One region of the Rhizobium sp. AN68 genome, then DNA from elsewhere that is predicted to be linked to it. Evidence: riboswitches for the same ligand, from Rfam matches in the RefSeq annotation. Region 1 holds a riboswitch; the other holds the start of a gene.
The links. A riboswitch is a leader RNA that binds a small molecule or an ion and turns the genes downstream of it on or off. The one in region 1 is predicted to bind S-adenosylmethionine.
Positions count from the first base shown of each region.

Region 2: linked by a shared signal. The riboswitch ahead of RBH71_RS14805 (O-succinylhomoserine sulfhydrylase) and the one ahead of metA (homoserine O-acetyltransferase MetA) in region 1 are both predicted to bind S-adenosylmethionine.

Region 1 is NZ_JARWMI010000003.1:2,613,219-2,618,470, forward strand. It holds gene RBH71_RS25725 (ABC-F family ATP-binding cassette domain-containing protein) at 1-1,707, opposite strand, end outside; gene RBH71_RS25730 (thiamine diphosphokinase) at 1,712-2,365, opposite strand; SAM riboswitch at 2,456-2,532, shown strand; gene metA (homoserine O-acetyltransferase MetA) at 2,615-3,541, shown strand; gene RBH71_RS25740 (aldose epimerase family protein) at 3,616-4,635, shown strand; gene mtgA (monofunctional biosynthetic peptidoglycan transglycosylase) at 4,651-5,252, opposite strand, start outside.
Region 2 is NZ_JARWMI010000003.1:365,780-371,031, reverse strand. It holds gene aqpZ (aquaporin Z) at 1-520, opposite strand, end outside; tRNA gene RBH71_RS14815 (tRNA-Gly) at 675-748, opposite strand; gene RBH71_RS14810 (2'-deoxycytidine 5'-triphosphate deaminase) at 805-1,902, opposite strand; SAM riboswitch at 1,976-2,054, shown strand; gene RBH71_RS14805 (O-succinylhomoserine sulfhydrylase) at 2,097-3,281, shown strand; gene apaG (Co2+/Mg2+ efflux protein ApaG) at 3,510-3,902, shown strand; partial or broken gene RBH71_RS14795 (Hsp33 family molecular chaperone) at 3,941-4,931, opposite strand; gene argF (ornithine carbamoyltransferase) at 5,155-5,252, opposite strand, start outside.

The DNA of each region.
Region 1 (5,252 bases):
GGTGAACAGATTGGGATCGGCCATACGCTGCTCACGCTTGGCGATTTCGCCCTGCGCCTTCTCCATTTCCTTTGGAAGGTTTTCGAGCGCAAATTTTTGCTTGAAGGAAAGCTTGCCCTTGGCCTTTGAGGGGTCCTGCGACGCGGAGGCGGAAGGGGCGGTCTTTGCCTTTTCCTGCTTCTCCGCCTTGCGCTTTTCTTCTGCGGCACCCTTGCGTTGCGCCATCATGTCCGAGTAGCCGCCGGCATATTCGATCCAGCGTCCATCCGGCTGGTCCGGATTGGCGGGCGCGATTGTGGAGGTGACGGTACGGTCGAGGAAATCGCGGTCGTGGCTGACGAGAATGACCGTGCCGGAAAAGCCCGCAACGATTTCCTGCAACAGATCGAGCGTTTCGATATCGAGATCGTTGGTCGGCTCGTCAAGGATCAGCAGGTTGGTAGGCCGCGCCAGAATGCGCGCAAGAATAAGACGGGCGCGCTCACCACCGGAGAGGTTGCGGATGGGCGTGCGGGCCTGTTCCGGCTGGAACAGGAAGTCCTTCATGTAACCCGTCACATGTTTCAACTCGCCATTGACCAGCAAATTGTCGCCGCGACCGTCGGTGAGGTAATGAGCGAGCGTATCGTTTGGATTGAGATCTTCACGCTTCTGGTCAAGCGTCGCGATTTCCAGATTGGTGCCGAGCTTTACCGTGCCGCTATCGGGCTGAAGCTGGCCGGTCAGCATCTTCAAAAGCGTTGTCTTGCCGGCACCGTTCGGCCCGACGAGACCGATGCAATCACCGCGATGCACGCGTAGCGAAAACGGCGCGATGATCACGCGCTCGCCGTAAGACTTGGTGATTGCGTCTGCCTCGATGACCAGTTTGCCGGATTCCCGCACCTCCGCAGCCGTCGCCTGCACGCTCCCCTGCGGTCCCTTGTGGCCGCGATAGTCCGCACGCATTGCCTGAAGCTCGCCCACGCGGCGCATGTTGCGCTTGCGTCTCGCGGTCACGCCGTAACGCATCCAGTGTTCTTCACGCTCGATGGCCTTGCCGAGCTTGTGCTGCTCCAGCTCTTCCTCTTCCAGCACCTTGTCGCGCCATTCCTCGAAATACGCAAAACCGCGATTGAGACGACGGGACTGGCCGCGATCCAGCCACACGGTCGAGGTCGAAACCTTTTCCAGAAAACGCCTGTCGTGCGAGATCAGCACCAGCGCGCTACGCGTCTGCTGCAACTCGCCTTCAAGCCATTCGATGGTGGGCAGGTCCAGATGGTTGGTCGGCTCGTCCAGCATCAGAATATCGGGTTCAGGCGCCATGACGCGGGCAAGGGCCGCACGCCGCGCTTCGCCGCCGGACAGGCTATCCGGATGTTCCTGTCCCGTCAGGCCCAGATGCTCGAGAATATAGGTAACGCGATAGGGATCGTCGCCAGGTCCCAGCCCCGCCTCGGCATAGGCCTGCACGGTGTCGTAACCGGCAAAATCCGGCGCCTGCTCCAGATAACGGATGGTGGCGGAGGGGTGACGGAAAACCTCGCCCGACTGCGCCTCGACCAGACCGGCGGCGATCTTCATCAGGGTCGACTTGCCCGAACCGTTGCGTCCGACAAGGCAGATGCGGTCGCCCGGCTCCACCTGAAGATTGGCGCCGTCGAGCAGCGGGGTCACGCCGAAGGTCAGCTTGATGTCATCGAGTTTCAAAATTGGGGGTGCCAAGGCGTCAGGCTCCGGTCAGATCATAATGGCGGGCGAGCACGATGGCTTTTCCGCTTTTCAGCGAGAAATGCACAGGGCCGCCATTCGCGACATTGGAAATAGTGCGGGAAGAGCCGAAAGCAAGCGGGAAATCCTTGAGAGGATAACGCACATTGCCGATATCGAGCCCCACAAGGTCGGTAAACCCGACAACGGAAAACAGCGCACCGGGTGGCAGATCAAGGTCGAACGACCCCGCCAGCAGCGGGCGGGCCTCCTCTTCGCCGGAGGTCAGCGTAACGTTGAGACCACGCTCACTAAGCGCCACCGCGTAAAGAAGGTGCTGAAGTGCGTGGTCGCTTCTCGCTCCACCAAGCGCACCGGCGAGCACCAGAGAACGCGCGCCGCGGGCAAGGGCCTCCGACACCGCAATTTCGCCATCGGTCACAGCCTTTGCAGCGGGATAGGGCTGTCGCACCACATCGGGCCAGGCGTCCAGCAGGTCCTTGTCGGTGGAATCGAAATCCCCCACCCAGAGCTCGGGTGTGAGCCCGAGCGGTGCGGCATGGCGCATGCCGCCATCGGCCGCAATCACACGGCTACCCTCAACCGCCGCTTTGAGGCGGTCGGTAACGGTGACATCGCCGCCAAGCAGAATGGTGAAGCGTTCTCTATCCATGCCCTGCCTTATCGCACCTCAGGCAAAAATGGAAAGGCAGAAACCCGATGAAATCAGCCGATATTGATTTTCGTCGGCTTCGGGATTATGAAACGCCTCAGTGGTGATTTGCCGACCGGCTTGCAGCCACTTTAAAGAAGTCGCTAAAGGGTCGAGGAAAAGGGTAATTTCCTGGGACCGGCTGCGATTTCGCTGCCGGTTTTTTTGTTTTCGCAACGTTCTTTACGTCATCCGAAAAGAGAGTTCGACATGCCGATCAAGATTCCCGATACGCTTCCCGCCTTCGACACCCTCGTTCATGAGGGCGTGCGGGTCATGACAGAAACGGCGGCCATCCGGCAGGATATCCGCCCGCTCCAGATCGGGCTTCTCAATCTCATGCCGAACAAGATCAAGACGGAAGTGCAGATGGCGCGCCTCGTCGGCGCATCGCCGCTGCAGGTGGAGTTTTCGCTGATCCGCATTGGCGGCCATCGTGCCAAGAATACGCCGGAAGAGCACCTTCTGTCCTTCTATGAGACATGGGAGGAAGTGCGCCACCGCAAGTTCGACGGTTTCATCATCACAGGCGCGCCCATCGAGATGCTTGATTATGAAGACGTGACCTACTGGAACGAGATGCAAAAGATTTTCGACTGGACACAAACCAACGTCCATTCGACGCTGAACGTCTGCTGGGGCGCGATGGCCGCCATCTACCATTTCCATGGTGTGCCGAAATACGAACTGAAGGAAAAGGCTTTCGGTGTCTATCGTCACCGCAATCTCTGCCCCTCGTCGATATATCTCAACGGTTTTTCCGACGACTTTCAGGTTCCGGTCTCACGCTGGACGGAAGTGCGCCGCGCCGACATCGAAAAACACCCGGAACTCGAAATCCTGATGGAGTCAGAGGAAATGGGCGTATGTCTGGTGCATGAAAAAGAGGGCAACCGCCTCTATATGTTCAACCACGTCGAATATGATTCTACCTCGCTTTCGGATGAATATTTCCGCGATGTGAACTCGGGCGTTCCAATCAAGCTGCCGCATGATTATTTTCCGCACAATGATCCGGAGCTTGCCCCGCTCAACCGCTGGCGCAGCCATGCCCATCTGTTTTTCGGCAACTGGATCAACGAGATATATCAGACGACACCTTACGATCTCGAAGCGATCGGTAAACTAGCGGCGTAAATTGCGGGATTGCGAATTGCCGGAAAATGACGCAACGTCCGCCGGCAATTCAAAGATATCGGGAGAATGACGCAATGAGCGACGCGGCGGCACGGGAGAATTTCGGTTTCACGGCAACCGGCGAAAAGGTTGAGCGCGTCACCATCTCGAAGGGCGGGCTGACGGCCAAGGTTATCACCTGGGGCGCCGTCATTCAGGACCTGCGCCTCGATGGGCACCAGCCGCCGCTCGTTCTCGGCTTCGATACATTCGAGGACTACAAATATTCATCCTATTTCGGCGCCACACCCGGCCGCAACGCCAACCGTATCGGTGACGGAAAATTCTCGATCGACGGGCACGAATACCAGCTGGAACTGAACGAAAAAGGCGTCAGCCACCTGCATGGCGGCAGCGACGGGATGGGCAAACGTAACTGGATGTTGATGGAACACGGCGAAAGCCATGCAGTTCTGCAGATCATCGATCCCGACGGCCGCGCCGGTTATCCCGGCAATTGCACGGTGACCGCGACCTATACGATCCGCGACGGCGGCGTGCTTTCGGTGGTCTATGAAACGGTGACCGACCAACCGACCATCGCCAATATCTGCCAGCATTCCTATTTCAACCTCGACGGTGCTGATACCGCACTTGGACATGAGATCAGCATCGCCGCTGACTTTTATCTGCCAACCAACGACAAACAGATCCCGACAGGCGAAATCCGCTCCGTCGAAGGCACCGTCTTCGACCTGCGCCACCCGACGCCGATGCGGCGAACGGAGGATGGCGAGCAGGTGCTCTACGACCATAATTTCTGCCTTTCGCCCGAGCGTCGCGCCAAGCGCAAGGTTGCCCGCGCCTATTCGCCCGCCTCCGACATTGCCCTTGAGGTTCACACCACCGAACCCGGCGTGCAATTTTATTCAGCCTTCAAGCTGAATGTTCCCGTTCCGGGCCTCGATGGCCGCCATTATGGCCCCTTTGCCGGTTTCTGTCTGGAAACGCAGATATGGCCGGATGCCGTCAATCATCCCGATTTCCCCTACGCGATCCTGCGTCCCGGCGAGACCCTGCGTCAGGAAACCGACTATATTTTCAAGAAGGGTTGAGGCGGCGGGCTGGGCTCAGTCCAGCACGCATCCCACATAACCGCCCGATGCTCGGGCACGCCGTTCGATAAGGCCGGCAAGCCGTTGCAAACCACGCCCCGGCTTGCTGGCAACGCGATCGATGGGATTGGGCAGAGAAACGGCAAGCAGTGCCGCTTGGCGGGAGCTGAGCTTTGCCGCCGGTACCTTGAAATGGTGCTGTGCTGCGGCCTCGATGCCGTAAATGCCGGGTCCCCATTCGGCAACGTTGAGATAAATCTCCATCATCCGTTTTTTGGACCAGACGAAATCGGCAGCAATCGCCAGCGGTAACTCCAGCCCCTTGCGCAAGAACGAGCGGCCGTTCCAGAGGAACAGGTTCTTGGCCGTCTGCATGGGAATGGTGCTGGCGCCACGGGTGGACGCGCCTTCGAGCGCATTGTTGACCACGGACTGCATCTGGTTCCAGTCAACGCCGCCGTGGAAACAGAATTGTCCGTCCTCGGACATCATGACGGATTGCACAAGGCGCGGCGAAATATCCTCGAGCGGCACCCAGCGCCGGTCATAACCCTGAAGTGTCACCAGATCGGCAAGCATCAGCGTCGAGACCGGCCGCATGAAAGGCAGGGCGTAAA
Region 2 (5,252 bases), 2.2 Mb from region 1:
TCAGATGAATAAGTGTGAGAGCAAGGCCGATGGCGATCGGCGCAAAACCAGTGGGAACCCTGCCATGCGTCGATCCCAGAATGACGATCAGGAAAAATGCCGTCAAAATGACTTCGATCAGCAGTGCCGACACGAGCGAATATCCACCCGGCGAATGTTCCCCGTAACCATTTGCGGCAAAACCGCCAATATCGGCACCGGCTTTGCCGGTAAGGATGACATAAAGCGCCCCCGCCGCGACAATCGCCCCCAGAACCTGCGCCACTATGTAAGGAGCGAGGTTCGATGCCGAAAATTTGCCAGCAACGGACAGACCGACGGAAACGGCCGGATTAAAATGACCGCCCGAAATACCCCCGACCGCATAGGCCATGGTCAAAACCGTCAGACCGAAAGCGAAAGCGACACCGAGAAAGCCAATGCCGAGTTCAGGAAAAGCAGCGGCAAAAACCGCACTGCCGCAACCTCCGAACACGAGCCAGAAAGTGCCAAGAAATTCCGAAAGAAGCTTGCGACTCATAACACTCCCCCAATAATGTTACGACCGCATCAACTATTACGTGCAATTTAATTGTAGTCAAGCTAAATCGCATAGTCGCACGTTTGCCGGAGCGATGGCGGTGACATGCGCGCTTTTGGCTGGCCAGGAAGTTGTTTGGATTGCCTTGAAAATATGGAGCGGGTGAAGGGAATCGAACCCTCGTATTCAGCTTGGGAAGCTGCTGCTCTACCATTGAGCTACACCCGCGCCGCGCACAAGACATCGGACAGTTCTTACCGGGTGTCAAGCACCCGACAGGACCATTACTCCGCGCGGAAATGCTTGGAGAGCTTCAGGCCCTGTGCCTGATAGTTGGAGCCAAGGCCGCTGCCGTAGAGGCCATCAGGTTTTTGCAACATGTGCTCGTAAACTAGCCGGCCGACGATCTGGCCGTGTTCGAGGATGAAGGGCACCTCGTGGCTGCGCACCTCGAGAACGGCGCGGCTGCCCGTGCCGCCCGCCTGCGCATGGCCGAAGCCTGGATCGAAGAAGCCCGCATAATGCACGCGGAACTCGCCCACCAAGGGATCGAAGGGTGTCATTTCGGCCGCATAAAGTGGCGGTACATGCACGGCTTCACGCGAAACGAGAATATAGAACTCATCCGGATCGAGGATCAGTTCGGCACGGCCGCGGGCGTATAGAGGTTCCCAGAAATCGAGAACATCGTGCTGAGCCTTCTTGTCGACATCTACCACCGCTGTGTGATGCTTGCCGCGATAGCCAATCAGCCCTTTTTCGCCAAAACCCTTTAGGTCGATGGAAAGCGCGATGCCGCCGCCGGTCACATTAGGGGTTTCGCTGGCGACCAGCATCTCCGTCTCGTGCAATTTCAGAAGCTCGGCTTCGTTGAGCAACGAGTGGCCGATGCGGAAACGGATTTGCGAGAGGCGCGAGCCACGGCGCACGACGACCGGGAAGGTGCGCGGGCTGATTTCCAGATAGAGCGGGCCGGCATAGCCCGCAGGTATCTTGTCGAATTCCTGCGCATTGTCGGTCATGACGCGGGTGAAGATATCAAGACGCCCCGTCGAGCTTTTCGGATTGGCCGAAGCCGACATATCCGCCGGCAGCTCCAGGCTCTCCATCAAGGGCACGATGTAGACGCAACCGGTTTCCAGCACCGCCCCCTCGCTCAGATCGACCTCGTGCAGGCTGAAGCGGTTGAGCTTGTCGATGACTCGGGTTCCGGGGCCGGGCATGAAACTGGCGCGCACGCGATAGGCTTTGGAGCCCAGCCGCAGATCGAGGCTCGCGGGTTGCACCTGATCGACATCGAGATCAGCCTCGCTTTTCAGCTTGCCGCCCGCAAACAGCGCCCTGATCGCGCCATCCGCCAAAATGCCCGTGGTTCTGGTCATGATCATCATTCCTTTTTACGGCGACAAAACCAAAAGGAAAGCATTGACGCAAGCCGGTAACGGCAGTATGGCAAGCTTATCCCGTGGTGATTTGGCCGGTCGGCTTGCAGCCACGTTAAACAAGTGGCTAAAAAGACCGGGTGCTAGGAACCGGTCTGCTTTTGCGACCGGTTTTTTTGTTTTGAGGTGATCACATGAGCAATAAATGGCGCCCGGCAACCCAGCTCGTTCACGGTGGTACGCTACGCTCACCCTATGGTGAAACGTCGGAAGCGATCTATCTGACCCAGGGTTTCGTTTACGAAAACTCCGAAGCCGCCGAAGCGCGCTTCAAGGGCGAAACGGATGGCTTCATCTATGCCCGCTATGCAAGCCCGACCAATGACATGTTCGAAAAGCGCATGTGCCTGCTGGAAGGTGCGGAAGACGCCCGTGCGCTTGCCTCCGGCATGGCCGCCGTGACAGCCGCCATCATGTGCCAGCTGCGTGCCGGCGATCACATCGTTGCTGCCCGCGCGCTTTTTGGCTCCTGCCGTTGGGTGGTAGAAACGCTTGCACCCAAATACGGCATCGAGTGCACGCTGATCGACGGACGCGATCTCAACAATTGGGAAAAGGCGATCCAGCCGAACACCAAGCTGTTTTTCCTCGAAAGCCCGACCAACCCGACGCTCGAAGTGGTAGATATTGCCGGCGTGGCGAAGCTCGCCAACCAGATCGGCGCGAAAGTGGTTGTCGACAATGTTTTCGCCACACCGCTTTTCCAGAAGCCACTCGAACTCGGCGCCCATATCGTCGTTTATTCGGCGACGAAGCATATTGACGGTCAGGGCCGCTGCCTTGGCGGCGTGATCCTTTCCGACAAGAAGTGGATTGAGGAAGAGCTGCAGGACTATTTCCGCCACACCGGCCCAGCCATGTCGCCGTTCAATGCCTGGACGCTACTGAAGGGCATCGAAACCCTGCCGCTGCGTGTCAAGCAGCAGACGGCCAATGCCTCGAAGATCGCCGATTTCCTCGCCGACAGCGGCAAGGTTGCCAAAGTGATCTATCCTGGTCGCGCCGACCATCCGCAGGCAGACATCATCGCGCGGCAGATGTCGGGCGGCTCGACGCTCGTGGCTTTCGAACTGAAGGGTGGCAAGGAAGCGGCATTCGCACTGCAGAACGCGCTTGATATCGTGAAGATTTCCAACAATCTCGGCGATGCCAAGAGCCTCATTACCCACCCTGGCACCACGACGCACAAGAACTTGACCGACGAGGCGCGTGCCGAACTGGGTATTTCCGGCGGGACCTTGCGTCTTTCCTGCGGTATCGAAGATACGGACGATCTGCTGGAAGATCTGGCGAAGGGTCTTGCGGCCGTTTCAGTTTAAGGATTCAATCGCCATGGCCAGACTTCCCCGTCGGGCCATGGCACGCATCCCGCTTGGGTGAAAGCCCGCGTCGGGCAACCAATATTTACCTTTACCGTTATCCCTAACGGTGAAAAAACGGCGCAACAGAAGATGCACGTGGTCGTCAAGTCATTCATTTTCTTGACGATAGCCAGAACCTGTAGTGTAGGATGATGGCAGCAGGGAAAATATCGAGGTGTGGCGCGTATGTATCGTGCTCTGACAAGGGATATCGAGGTAACGGTCGATCCGTATTATCTCGAGGAGCAGTCCGACCCGGATGACGATCGTTATGTCTGGGGCTATAAAGTCGTGATCTCGAACAATTCCGATGTTCCGATAACACTCGTCAACCGCTATTGGCACATCACCGACCAGAACGGACAGGTGGATGAGGTCTACGGGCCGGGTGTCGTCGGCGAAAAACCGCATCTGAACCCCGGCGACAGTTACGAATATTCATCCGGCTGCCCGCTGGATACGCCGTCAGGCCTTATGTTTGGCCATTATGAAATGGAAACGGACAAAGGCGAGGTGTTCAATGTCACCATCCCCGCCTTTTCACTGGATTCACCCGGCCTGTTGCGGGTGCTGAACTGACAAAAAAGCCGCGCCATTCACAAGCGCGGCTCTCCTCGTCAGACGTTTTCAAACTCGCTGACATCGTAACGATAGGTCGTGGAGCAGAACTCGCACGTCACGGCAATCGCACCGTCTTCCTCACTCGCCTTGATCTCTTCAGCGGTGAAACCGGACAGCACACCCTTGATCTTGTCCCGTGAACAGCTGCAACGGTCGAAAATGACCTGCGGATCGTAGATGCGCACGCCGCTCTCGTGGAAAAGCCTGTAAAGGAGACGCTCCACTGGCACCTGCGGATCGGTCAGCTCGTCGGTATCCACCGTATTCAGCAGCGACACTGCCTCTGTCCAGGCATCGTCCTCCGCCACTTCATAATCGCCCTCGTCGCCGTCACCGCCATGGAGATCGCGCATGCGCAAACGCTCGGGCGCCTGCGGCAGGAACTGGGCAATCACGCCGCCTGCACGCCAGCTATGGCGCGGCTTCCCCTTCGCCGTCACGGTCGAAGAACTGGGCAACGCCGAGGCGCACGCGGGTGGGAAGCTGTTCCGACTGACGGAAATAAACCCCGGCGATTTCTTCCAGCGAAGAACCGTCCAGCGGCACAATGCCCTGATAAGGCTGCATGCCGACGCCCTGATCGATGGTGAAGGCCAGAATGCCGGTTCCGAGCAGTTGTTCGGGCGAGGTTTGCCCCGCAGCAACAGCTTCCGCCAGCCGCTCCTCATCGAAACGGGCATAAGCGCGCATGCTCTCGGGGGCTGTGAAATCCGCCACCAGAAGGTCAACCGGGCCGTCGCCCTTGGTCTGCACAGTCAGCTTGCCGGAAAATTTCAGGGATGTGCCGATCAGCGCCGTCAGAACCGTTGCTTCCGCGAGCAGGCGGGCGACAATCTCGGGATATTCGTGACGTTCGAGGATGGCATTCAACAGCGGCCCGACCTGTACGGCGCGACCGCGCACGTCCAGACCTTCGACCTGAAAGGGCACAACCTTGTCGTCGCCAGCTAAATCGAGATTGTCCAGTTCAACCGTTACATCTGCCATGTCATAACTCCTTGGCGAAGCCGTTGCGCCGCTACCGTCCAAAAGTCCGGCTTTTAAAATGTACTTTTTCAGCTTGTCGCACAGAGATCCGGGAAGCGAAACCGCCTCCGGGGACAATCGTGCAAATCGTGAGGTGGCCCGCCAGCGAAAAGCCGACGAGCGTCTTCGAAGCCCCACAGATGGGAATGTGCATCGCCGAGTTCAAGCACCTGGCCGATAGCGGTCAGATGACGCCCATGCACCATGCGATAATGGACTTCTGCGCATGGAGCCGGTTTTCCGCCTCGTCGAAGACCACCGATTGCGGCCCGTCGATCACTG